3 regions of the Pseudomonas sp. gcc21 genome follow, and region 1 is predicted to be linked to each of the others. Evidence: riboswitches for the same ligand, from Rfam matches in the RefSeq annotation. Region 1 holds a riboswitch; each other region holds the start of a gene.

Region 1 (4,148 bases):
CCGGACAGCGTTTCGCTATTGGCCGCGTTGGCGTAGCGCTGGCTGAACAGTTGCCAGGTTGCTCCAAAACCAAAATCGTTAAACTGGCGATCCATATCGAGACTCAAGCTGCGTTTAGCGCGCAGTTGCAGAGTGCCGCCGGTGTCGCGGTCACGCGGGTCAATGATGCTCAGCGCGGCACGGCTTGACCAGCCGAAGAGCTCACGCTCGGCGGATAATTCAAGGCCATTGATACGCGCTTGATCGATGTTTTCCACTTGGTTGGTAACCGTATCCCAGACAATCAAATCCCTTACGTCATTGCGATAGAGCGACGCCTCCAAGTGGCTTCCCGCTAGCTCGCCGCGCCACTGCAGTTCCCAGGTTTTTGAGCGCTCCGGGTCTAGCCCCGGGTTCGGTCCCCATGTCGGAGGACCGTACAAGTCCCGGAAAGTAGGAGCACGGAAGCCGGTTGCGTAACTGACGATCCACTGTTGGTTTTTCCCGCTCGGTATTGATAAGGCCGCATTCCATGTTTCTTCGGTGCCAAAATGCTGGTTGTCATCATGGCGAATGCCTACTTCGGTATTGAAGTGCTGCGTGGTCCAGCTGTGTTGAAGAAAGCCCGCCAGGTTCTCACGCCGAGTTTGGGTAAAAGAGTGGCTGGAGGATAGACGGTCGCGTTGCCAGTCACCGCCGAGTGTCAGGCGCTGCGCTGATGTGAGCTTCAGATGGTTGAGCCAGCTGGCGGAATGTCGGACGGTTTCGATGAACGCGTCGTTCCAGGATTGTCCTGATCCAACCACCTTATTGCGGTCTTCGCTACGGCCGAGCTCCAGGTGGCTTTGCCACATACTGGTTAGCTGCCCCTGTAAATAGCCACTATAACTGCGCACCCGGAACTGATCCTCCGGCGTACCGGGAGCGAGCTCATAAGCGTCATCGAATTCGTTTTTACCTTGTTGGTGGCTGGTGCTAAACCCGGCAGTCCAATAGTCGTTGAAATCGTGGTCCAGGCGCAAAAGCATGGCCTTGGTGCGCTGACCATCGCGGTCGCTGTCATAGCCAGCGTTGTCGGAGGTAAGGTCGTGCCCGAGCCTCTCGTCGAGGCTGGCGCCAAGTACGTAGCGGGTATCGTCGTTACCGCCGCTCAAATTGACGCTACGTTGATAAGTATTGTTGGTTCCTACAGCGAAGCGTACGCTGCGTTGGAAGCCTGGCTCGCCCTGGCGGGTAAAAATCTGAATCACCCCGCCAATCGCATCTGCGCCATATACTGAGGAGCGCGGCCCACGGATGACTTCGACTCGCTCGATATTGTCGATACTCAGATAATCCAGCCGCGCAATGCCGCCTGCGGCAGAGGCGATGCGTTGGCCGTCGACCAGTACTAGGGTCTGGGCCGTGTTACTGCCGCGAAGGAAGTAAGCTGGAATGCCCCCATTACTGTTCTGCTGCACTCCGGGCACTCGGCTCAGCAGTTCCGGAACGCTGCGCGCTTGTAATCGTTCTATATCGCTGCGAGTGAATACGTCGTGGGCCGCAAGGGCGGTGCTGCTCGGTTGTTCAAAACGCGAGGCAGTGATGACCGTATCCGGCAGGTCGAGGCTGTTGGCTGCTGCAACGGCAGACGCCAGCATGGCGGGAAAAAACAGGGCGAACTTGTTCATGTTGATCCTCAAAAGCATCTTTTGAGGAGGGCGAGGAGCCAGTGGAGTTGCCTGTGACGGAGGGCAGCATGCACCGACCGGGTGACGCCCTCCGCGACACCTCAGCTACGAACCTATTCAGTGCCGCCCAGAAGGGCATGGCGCATCGAGCGGGTTCTTCGCACAGGGCCGGTCTCCGGGCTCAGGATCGGGATTCGTTTTTACAGAATCCCGGGATATGTCGCCTTCCCATGTAGAACACAGTGGCGAGTGACATACCCGGCAGACAGGGTCTGCGATCCTTTACCGTTGCGGGGGCAGCGTCGGGGTTGCACCGACTTCCCGTTTCACCTGGCAGTTAAACTGCCAGGTACCCAGTGCGACTGGAAGCGGAGAGGACTCTAGGCGCTTTGCCAGTAGAGGTCAAGCGTGGTGGATGGCGGGAGGGAGCGACAGCCTGTCGCGAATCGAACGCTCGATGCCGGCTGCGTCCAGACCGCATTCAGCAAGCATCTCCGAGGGTTTGGCATGCTCGACGTACACATCCGGCAAACCCAGATTGAGTACCGGTTGATCAATGCCCTGGGCCATGAGCCATTCATTGACGGCACTACCGGCACCGCCCATGACGGCATTTTCTTCGAGCGTGACCACCAGCTCGTGCTGTTCGACCAATTGGCTGATCAGTTCGGTATCCAGCGGCTTCACAAAACGCATGTTGGCGACTGTTGCGTTGAGCGCTTCGGCAGCAATCAGCGCATTGGCATGCAGGGTGCCGAAACAGAGGATGGCCACTCGCTGGCCCTGGCGGGTAACGACGCCCTTGCCGATCGGAAGGGGTTGAAGCATGGAATCTATGGCTACGCCTGTGCCGGTACCGCGCGGGTAGCGTACGGCGGCCGGGCCGTCGTGCAGAAAGCCCGTCGTCAGCATCTGCCGGGTTTCGTTCTCATCGGCTGGCGCCATGATCATCATGTTCGGCAGGCAGCGCAGGAATGACAGATCGAAGCTGCCGGCATGGGTCGGCCCGTCTTCGCCCACCAGACCGGCACGGTCTATGGCAAACAGCACATCGAGATTCTGCACGGCGACATCGTGAACGACCTGATCATAAGCCCGTTGCAGGAAGGTAGAGTAGATGGCGACCACCGGCTTGACGCCGTCACAGGCCATGCCTGCTGCCAGGGTCACAGCATGCTGTTCAGCAATGGCTACATCGAAATATCTGTCGGGGAAGCGCTCGCTGAAAGCGACCAGATCCGAGCCTTCCTTCATGGCCGGAGTGATGCCGACCAGGCGTTTATCAAGCGCAGCCATATCACATAACCACTGACCGAAGACCGCCGAGTACTTCAGTTTCGCCGGGCCGCTTGCGGGGCTGGTGGAGCGCGAGGGCTCCAGCTTGGTAATGGCGTGATAGCCGATGGGATCCGCTTCGGCGGGCGAGAATCCCTTGCCCTTCTGAGTGACCACATGCAGCAGCTGCGGGCCGGGCAACCCACGCATATTGCGCAGGGTGCTGATCAGCAGGGGCAGGTCGTGACCATCGATGGGGCCGATATAGTTCCAACCCAGCTCCTCGAACAGAGTGCCCGGTACCAGCATGCCCTTGGCGTGCTCTTCGGTACGACGGGCCAGCTCCCATGCCTTCGGAATCTTGGACAGCACTTTGCGGCTGCCTGCTCGCATGTGCGAATAGGTGCGGCTGGAAAGAATTTTTGCCAGATAATTGGACAACCCGCCAACATTCCGCGAAATCGACATGTCATTGTCGTTCAGCACCACCAGCATGTCAGCGTCGACATCGGACGCATGGTTCAACGCTTCAAAGGCCATGCCGGCAGTCATCGCGCCGTCACCGATTACTGCGACCGAGCGTCGATCCAGCCCTTGCAGGCGAGATGCGATAGCCATGCCCAGAGCGGCACTGATGGATGTGCTGGAATGCCCGACACCAAAAGTGTCATAGGGGCTTTCAGCGCGCCGGGGAAAAGCTGCGAGACCATCCTTCTGTCTCAGAGTGTGCATCAGTTCGCGGCGACCGGTCAGGATCTTGTGCGGATAGGCTTGATGGCCGACATCCCATACCAGCCGGTCGTCAGGGGTCTGATAAACGTAATGCAGTGCGAGGGTCAGCTCGATGACGCCCAGGCCTGCACCAAAATGCCCGCCGGTCTGGCCAACGGTCCACAATAAATAGGCGCGCAGCTCGTCGGCCAGCTGCGGAAGGGATTCTTCATCCATGCCGCGCAGAACGTCGGTGTCGCTGATGCGATCCAGCAGCGGAGTGCTGGGACGCTCAAGAGGTATCTCGTGGAAAGTGCTAGGCATCAAACAGGGCTCTTGTGGCCACGCCCGGTGGCAAGAAAATAAACGAGCAGTTTACCCGATGCAGGTCAATAGCCCAACCTTGGCTTATCGTCGGCTCAGAATTGACGTTTGACTATGTAATTCGCCACCTGTCGGAGCCGGTCGGCGTCGGCATTGAAAGACTGCAACGCGGCGATTGCCTGATCGCGT
Region 2 (4,148 bases), 610 kb from region 1:
CGCATCCTGAAAGCCCATCAACCCAAGACCCACCGGGCGGTGCTTGAGGTTGGAGTTTCTGGCCTGGGGTACGGCATAGAAGTTGATGTCGACGACGTTATCAAGCATGCGTACCGCCGTAGTGACAGTCCGCTCCAGCCGTTGGACATCCAGCTCGCCGTGCTGCACATGGGCCGCCAGGTTGACGGAGCCGAGGTTGCACACAGCGATTTCATCGTCGCTGGTGTTAAGGGTGATTTCGGTGCACAGGTTGGAACTGTGTACTACGCCGCGATGTTGTTGTGGTGAGCGTAGGTTGCAAGGATCCTTGAAGGTAATCCAGGGATGGCCTGTTTCGAACAGCACTGTGAGCATCTTGCGCCAGAGCTGCTTGGCGGAAATCTTCTTGTGGAGACGGATTTGCCCTTGTTCAGCCAGTTTTTCGTAGTGCGTGTAACGCTCTCGAAAGGCATTGCCGTATAAGTCGTGCAGGTCGGGCACATCGCTGGGGGAGAACAGGGTCCACTCCCGGTCTTCACGCACGCGCTCGATCAGCAGATCCGGCACCCAGTTGGCAGTGTTCATATCATGGGTGCGGCGGCGTTCGTCACCGGTGTTCTTGCGCAGCTCGAGGAATTCCTCGATATCCAGGTGCCAGCTTTCAAGATAGGCGCAGACCGCTCCCTTGCGCTTGCCGCCCTGGTTCACCGCCACGGCAGTGTCGTTGACCACTTTCAGGAAGGGCACGACGCCCTGGCTCTGGCCGTTGGTGCCCTTGATGTGAGAGCCCAGCGCCCGGACCGGAGTCCAATCGTTGCCCAGGCCACCGGCCCACTTCGAGAGCAGGGCGTTGTCCTTGATCGCGCCATATATGCCGTCCAGGTCATCTCGCACAGTGGTCAGGTAGCAGGACGACAACTGAGAATGCCGAGTGCCGCTATTGAACAGCGTGGGTGTGCTGGCCATGTAGTCAAAACTAGAAAGCAGGTCGTAGAACTCGACTGCACGGGCGTTGGGGTCATCCTCCCGCAGGGCGAGGCCCATGGCGACGCGCATGAAGAACACCTGGGGTAGCTCCAGGCGAACCTGGTCCCAGTGCAGAAAGTAGCGATCGTACAGCGTCTGTAGTCCGAGGAAGCCAAACTGCTGGTCTCGCTCCGGTTGCAAGGCATTGCCCAGGCGGTCCAGATCGAAGGCCGCAAGGGCTTCGTCCAGCAACTCGTAACCGATGCCCTCGTGGATAAAGGTATCGAAGGCCTGGGGATAGAACGCTGCCAGGGAGAGGTTGACGGGCAGGTTGAGCGCTCCGGCGACTTCCAGGCGAATCTGCTCCAGCAGTAACCGTGCAGTGACCGCGCTGTAGTCTGGCTCCTGCTCAATGCGGCCGCGGGCGGTCATGATCAGAGCCGATAGCACGCCCGTCTCCTCAATGCCGTCGTAGAGGTTACGTAACGCGTCCTCCACCAGGGACTCGCCGTCGATGCCTTCCAGGCCCTGGGCAGCTTGCTCGACCTGATGCTTCATCAATCCAAGGTCCAGGGGCACGACTTCACCGTCAGCCTTTTTTACGGTTAGGTGAGGGTGCGCCTCTACTGGAGCATCCTGCGCGCGCTGGCGGGCGTGTTCTTCCCGATAAAGCACGTAAGCACGGGCCACTTTCCGTTCGCCGCGTCGCATCAGCGCGAGTTCTACCTGGTCCTGGATGTCCTCGATATGCACTTTGCCGCCGGCTTCCAGGCGCCGGCTTATGGCTTGCATGACCTGAGAAGACACTTCCTGCACGGCACGATTGATATGCGTGGAACCTGCTGCCCGGTCGCCTTCCACTGCGAGAAAGGCTTTGGTCACGGCCACATTGATCTTGGAAAGATTGAACGCCACCAGCGTACCGTTGCGTTTGACGACCTGAAGTCTGGCTGTTGTCGCCGGGGTTTCTGCTAGAGCTGTGGACATGAGTGTCTCCTGTTACAACGCGTTAGGGCTGCTGACTTCGCGTTGCAGAGGAGAAACCCTGGCCGGAGGACGTATGCAAGAAAATACCGCGGCGATCAGATCTCCTGCTCGATCCCAGGGGAAGGGCAGGGCGATGCACCGACGATACAAACCATTCGTGGCCAAAGAGTTCTCTGCTTACCTTATGGACGCGAAGGCGCAGTACTTTGTCCAGGGCAGGTCTTCGGACTCAGGGGCGTGAACCGGTCAGGCTCGGCCTCGCGGGCGACTTCCCGGCGTTAGCCAGTGTCGTGTTGCCCGCTCGTTCCCCAATACCGCTGCGCGTCAGTTCCGGATTCTCACCGGATTCCCTACTACCAAGGGATCTCGTTAATATCTCTATATATGGTAGTGCGCCAAGGACATAGGCACTATATACAGCCAAGCTTTCGTCGGCAACCATAAAATACCGTGACTTTCAGGCGTCTCCCGCGCGGGCGCTTAGCGAGGCTATTTCGATAAAGGCACGGGTGTGCTGGTCATGCAGATCGTGTGTTCTGATCCCCAGATTGATGTGCTTGTGAATACCCTGCACCCCGAGCCGCACCGGGGCAATGCGCAGCGTCTCGGTGTATTCCTCCACCAGCCACAATGGCAGCGTCGCGACCCCACGGCCGGCGGCTACCATCTGCAGCATCATCTCGGTGGCTTCCAGCACCTTATGCTTTTTGGGCAGGCAGTTGGCGGGCAGCAGAAACTGCTGAAAAATGTCCAGACGATCAATTGCCACCGGGTATGTATAGAGGGTCTGGGTTGCCACCTGGTCGGGGGTAACCCAGTCCAGTCCGGCGAGCGGGCTGTCACGGCCGACGACCAACACCTGTTCATAGGGAAACACTGGCACGAAGTGAATGCCTTGCCGGCGGATAGGGTCCGGGGTTACCAGCAGGTCGATATCGTGGTTGAACAGTGCCGCCATACCACCAAACTGGAATTTCTGGGTCACGTCCACATCCACACCCGGCCAGCGGGCCAGGAACGGATCCACCACCTTGAGTAGCCATTGATAGCAAGGGTGGCACTCCATGCCGATATTGAGTGCGCCCCGATCCCCCCGGGCGAACTGCAACAGGCGCTCATCTACCCGCTCCAGTTGGGGCAGCAGCCGGTTGGCCTCGCGCAATAGATAATCGCCAGCTTGGGTCAACTTCAGACCACGACCTTCCTTCAGCCAGAGGGGGGTGCCCAGTAACTGCTCCAGCCGGGTGATCTTATGACTAAGGGCAGATTGGGTCAGGTGCAGTGCGCGGGCGGCGGCGGTAAGCGAGCCCTGACGTTCTATTTCCCGCAATATTTTGAGGTGGCTTCGTTCGATCATGATTAATTATGAATCTGTGTCATGGACTGGTGATATTTAACCATTTTTCGTCATGAGATACCGCCGCTATGCTCATCCCCGTTACCGTTTAACAGGAGCATCACTGTGGCAAAGGCACATAACCTCGGGTTTCCCCGCCTCGGCACCCGCCGGGAATTGAAGTTCGCGCTTGAAGACTATTGGAGGCAGAACACTACCGCGGATGATTTGCTGACGTCGGCCGCCGCGCTGCGGGCGCAGAACTGGGAGATCCAGGCAGACCTGGATCTGGTACCGGTAGGCGACTTTTCACTGTACGACCATGTGCTGGACATGAGCTTTACCCTCGGCCACCTTCCGGAGCGCGTAAGGCAGCTAAAGGGCACCGAGCTGGATCATTATTTCCGCGTTGCACGGGGCCGTTCCCCCGCAGATTGCGGTTGTTCCGGCGTCGCGGCCGGCGAGATGACCAAGTGGTTCGATACCAACTATCACTATATTGTCCCCGAAGTTTGCGGCGATACCGCTTTCCTGCTCAACAGCCAACGGCTGGTGGACCAGATTGCCGAGGCCCGCAGCGCCGGTGTCACACCCAAGCCGGTGATCATCGGCCCGGTCACCTACCTGTGGCTGTGCAAGGCCCGGAGCGGCTATGACCGATTGCAACTCCTGCAGAACCTCCTTCCCGTGTATGGGCAGCTGCTGGAGCAACTGGCTGATTCAGGCGTGGACTGGGTGCAGGTGGATGAACCCATCCTGGTCACTGAGCTGGACGCCGACTGGAAGCTGGCCTTCGAAACCGCCTACCACCATCTGAAAGGTAGCCGCGCGAAATTGCTGCTGACCACCTATTTTGGTGTGCTGGGCGAAAATCTACAGC
Region 3 (4,148 bases), 820 kb from region 1:
GGCGGCGCAGGGCACAACTGCGACGAGCACCCGCTTGAGGTACGGGTGAGCCTGGCGTAAACGGGCTGACTATTTGATCTTCACCGTGACTGGTTAGGCAGGGTTCTCGTCACCCAGTCCGCGAAATAAGGATCCTCCACCTCATAACGGCCTTGCCCTACGGGTGCAATTACCGTGTTGCGCATGAGCCGGTTGACTGCGTTCTGGATAGGATGAATGTTGATCTTATCCAGGCCCAGCCGTTCAGCGATGAAGGCTCGCGCGTCCTGGCTATAGATTCCCTGCGGATTGCGAGAGAGCACCCATCGTACGACGGCCTGATCGACGGGCTTCATCTCTGTCCAGGTGTCGGAATAGGTTTCGTCCTGACTGTTTTCCTGGATGTATGCGCTGGTCGCGGCGCGAATATCAGTACCTCCTCCCAGAATGAGCTGGTCCAGTACCTGGCGATAGTCAAAAGGCACCTTCTTGATCATCTTGAACGCGGCCTGGCACGCATTGATATCCAGCGTGCGTCCGGTAGCCATATTGAAAGCCGTCGCCATATGCTCAAGGTACCCACGGCCGAATTCAGGCAGTTCAATCTGTTGTGCGCTACTGAATAAAGGCGCATTTCTCCTCTTGAACAGCTTTTGCAGCCCGCTGCGACTAGATCCGGTGTAGATCACCCTGACCTGCTGCCTGTTGGTATCGATCATCCCTCTGAGCGCGAACACCAGGGGCTCGAATGCCGAGTTGGTAGCCAAGTGCTGTACCTCATCCAATGCCAACAGGACGCGGCGACCGTCATTCATCAATGCATCGAACATTTCCTGAACCGCTTCCAGCTTTTGACGCCTATCGGCCTCTGCTAACTCGAGACGTAAGCCCCCGACTGGCGTATCAATCCCGCCCCCGCGCAGCCTGGAGAGCACTTGCTTGGCCTTGGTTGTGAATCTGAACTGTCTCGAGGCCTTTTGCAGACCGAGGATCATGCTGTCGACAGGGTCGGCCATTCGGTCCCAGAAGTTCACGTATACGGTCAAATAGTCTTGCTGCTCTGCAGCCATGGGCAAGAGATCTTCCAGCAGGAACTCTGTTTTTCCCATTCGGCGAGGGGCAAACAAAGTCAGCGCAGTGGTGGCCCCAATATCGAACCGGTCCAGAACCTGTTCGGCCAAGTCAGTGCGAGCGTAATGCCACTTGATAGTCGTGGTAGCCATACTTAGTATCGTTTAGTAAAGGTGGTTACTAACTTAGTACGTTGGTCTACTAAGTGCAACTAAAGGCGCTTGCTTACGGTTGAGAATCCTTCGTTTTTGTTATCAGGGACGGGTGTCCCGTACTGTCATGCCCATTGAAGCGCACTGATTTGCCATCCAGCTCGCCCTTTACTTCCTCACGCAAAACTCCTAACCTTCCGGCTGCTTCAGGTTCCTGCCAGTAATTGGCGGGTGAAACTGGGAAGCCGGTGCGTCTGTTCCAGACAATTCCGGCACTGCCCCCGCAACGGTAAATGAGTGCCGGCCACTTCGGTGTGCCAGGCGGATGATCCAGCAAGACCACTGTGCTTCGCATGGGAAGGTCGGGTCATCGGAGTCAATCCACTCATGAGTCCGGAGACCGGCCTGTCGCATGTCACAGTAGTGCGGCGGGCACTGCGGGTGGAGCGATTTCATCTGTGTCGAAACCGTTTGCCCCTGTCCGTCGCGGCTGCTTTTAACCAGCCATGCCGTACGGGTGAGTACGGTGACGGAGCACCGATGAAATTTGCACGCACAACCCTGGCGCTGGCCCTGACGGCCGTTGCCTGCCTGTCCCATGCAGAATCCCTTTCCCTGAACCATCAGGTCGTTACCGCCACGCGGACCGGCCAGTCCCTTGGCGCCAGTCTGGGTGCGGTTACCCGCATTGATCGCGCCGATATCGAACGTCTTCAGCCCACCGATCTGCCGGATCTGCTGCGCCGTACGCCTTCGGTAAGCATCGTCAACAATGGCGGCCCGGGCAAAGCCGGCAGCATTGGTATCCGCGGTAGCGGTTCGGGACATGTGTTGGTGCTGATCGATGGCGCGCGTATTGGTTCAGTGACCAGCGGCGATGCGGCGCTGCAGAATCTGCCCGTAGAGCAGATCGAACGCATCGAGATCGTGCGTGGCCCGCGCTCCAGTCTGTATGGCTCCGAAGCCATTGGCGGGGTGATCCAGATCTTCACTCGCCGGGGCAAGGGTGGGGAAGCCAAGCCCTGGATGTCGCTGACTGCGGGCAGCCGGAATCACCATGCCGGTAGCGCTGGCGTATCCGGTGGAGTGGGTGATGGCTGGTACAGTCTGGGTGTTACCAGTCTGTCGACCCGAGGTATTAATGCGCGGCCGAGTCATGGCGAGCCGGATCATGACGGGTATCGCGAGCTGTCTGGTAATGTCCGCGCGGGTTACCGTTTCGATAATGGTCTGGAGCTCGAAGGCCATGTGCTGGAGTCCCATTCCAGCAACGACTACGACTCTGGCTTCAAGGCTAATTCCGACGCGGTACTGACCACCCATGGCGTCAATGCCCGTTTTGCGCCGCTAACGCCATGGCGCGTGTCGCTGCAGGCTGCACGCAGCGAAGACAAGAGCGACAACTTTAACGGCAGCACTTTTTTCAGTCGCTTTGATACCCGCCGCGACACACTCGGCTGGCAGAACGATATCGATCTGGCGCCCGGTCATCTGCTTACGGTGGGCTATGACTATCTGGCCGATGAGGTCAGCAGCACCACCGAATACAGCGAGTCCCGGCGCAGTAACCACGGCTATTACGCCCAATATCTTGGCCAGCGCGGTGTGCACGAATGGCAGGCGAGCCTGCGCTACGATGACAACGAGCAGCACGGCGAGCACACCACCGGCAATCTCGGCTATGGCCTGACCCTGTCTGACAACCTGCGATGGGTGGCCAGCTACGGTACCGCGTTCAAGGCGCCCACTTTCAACCAGCTGTACTACCCCGGCTTCGGCAATCCGGACATCAGCGAAGAGACCTCCCGCAACCTGGAGACGGGCCTGCGTGGTCAACACGACTGGGGTCAGTGGTCGGTCAATCTGTTCCGCAACGAAGTGGAAGATCTGATCGCCAGCGTGAACCTGGGTGGCGGCATCTATCTGGCGGAGAACGTCGACAAAGCCGTGATCAAGGGCATTGAGTTCGAGATGGACAGCCAGTGGCTTAACTGGGACTGGCGCACCAACCTGACTTTGCAGGATCCCGCGAACCGGTCCTCCCGTCCTGGGCAGGGCGATCTGCTGGCACGCCGCGCCGAGCAGCTGTTCAATCTGGATATCGATCGCCGCTTTGGGCGTATCGGTGTCGGCGCCAGCCTGCATGCCGAAGGCCGCCGCTGGGATAACGCATCCAACACTACCGACCTGCACGGCTATAACACCGTCGACCTACGTGCCACCTACTGGTTCAGCCACGCCTGGCGGCTGCAGGCGCGGGTCAGCAATCTGTTCGACACCCAATACGAAACCGCCGCCAGCTATCAGCAGCCAGGCCGGGCCGGTTATTTGACTGTGCGCTACCAACCACTCTAAAGGAGAAAACTATGTTGGCACTATCCAAACGCAGCCAGATGGCTGTAGGCGTTGTACTCGTACTCTTGATGGCAATCAGTCGCGGCAGTCACTTCAGTGCAGTGAATCTGCCCAGTGCGTCCTGGGCGGTGTTCTTCCTGGCGGGGGTGCTGTTGCGTCCGCGCTGGGCATTCCCGTTGTTGTTTTTGCAGGCGTTGGTTATGGATCTGATGTCGACCGGTTGGGCCAGTGATAGCCATTGCATGACGCGGGCCTACTGGATGCTGGTGCCGGCCTATGGCGCGCTCTGGTTTGGCGGTCGGTTGTATGCCCACTGGCACCGTGAGCATGTCTCCAGTCTGCTGATTCTGGTGCCCACGGTGGCGATCAGTGCATTGGTGTGTCAGCTGTTTTCCAGCGGTGGCTTCTATTGGCTGTCGGGTCGGCATAGCGCGCAGACCATGACCGGCATGTTCGAACGCATAGCCACCTACTATCCACAATACCTGAGCACCCTGGCGCTCTATGTAGGTTTGGCTGCGCTGGTGTACGTAGCGTTGCGCCTGCTCACTGGTCAGCAGGTTGCGGCCGGAGATCACAAGGTATGAGCGA

The links. A riboswitch is a leader RNA that binds a small molecule or an ion and turns the genes downstream of it on or off. The one in region 1 is predicted to bind cobalamin.
Region 2: it holds a riboswitch for cobalamin, as region 1 does, so the genes downstream of both, HG264_RS18270 (ribonucleoside-diphosphate reductase subunit alpha) here and HG264_RS15430 (TonB-dependent receptor domain-containing protein) in region 1, are expected to answer to the same signal.
Region 3: it holds a riboswitch for cobalamin, as region 1 does, so the genes downstream of both, btuB (TonB-dependent vitamin B12 receptor) here and HG264_RS15430 (TonB-dependent receptor domain-containing protein) in region 1, are expected to answer to the same signal.

The regions. Positions count from the first base shown of each region.
Region 1 covers NZ_CP051625.1:3,328,577-3,332,724, forward strand. The annotation lists gene HG264_RS15430 (TonB-dependent receptor domain-containing protein) at 1-1,649, opposite strand, end outside; cobalamin riboswitch at 1,798-2,021, opposite strand; gene dxs (1-deoxy-D-xylulose-5-phosphate synthase) at 2,052-3,959, opposite strand; gene HG264_RS15440 (polyprenyl synthetase family protein) at 4,055-4,148, opposite strand, start outside.
Region 2 covers NZ_CP051625.1:3,942,721-3,946,868, forward strand. The annotation lists gene HG264_RS18270 (ribonucleoside-diphosphate reductase subunit alpha) at 1-1,932, opposite strand, end outside; cobalamin riboswitch at 2,129-2,316, opposite strand; gene HG264_RS18275 (LysR family transcriptional regulator) at 2,390-3,289, opposite strand; gene metE (5-methyltetrahydropteroyltriglutamate--homocysteine S-methyltransferase) at 3,395-4,148, shown strand, end outside.
Region 3 covers NZ_CP051625.1:2,508,617-2,512,764, reverse strand. The annotation lists gene HG264_RS11525 (ureidoglycolate lyase) at 1-60, shown strand, start outside; gene HG264_RS11520 (hypothetical protein) at 81-1,202, opposite strand; cobalamin riboswitch at 1,394-1,626, shown strand; gene btuB (TonB-dependent vitamin B12 receptor) at 1,743-3,557, shown strand; gene HG264_RS11510 (hypothetical protein) at 3,569-4,144, shown strand; gene cobO (cob(I)yrinic acid a,c-diamide adenosyltransferase) at 4,141-4,148, shown strand, end outside.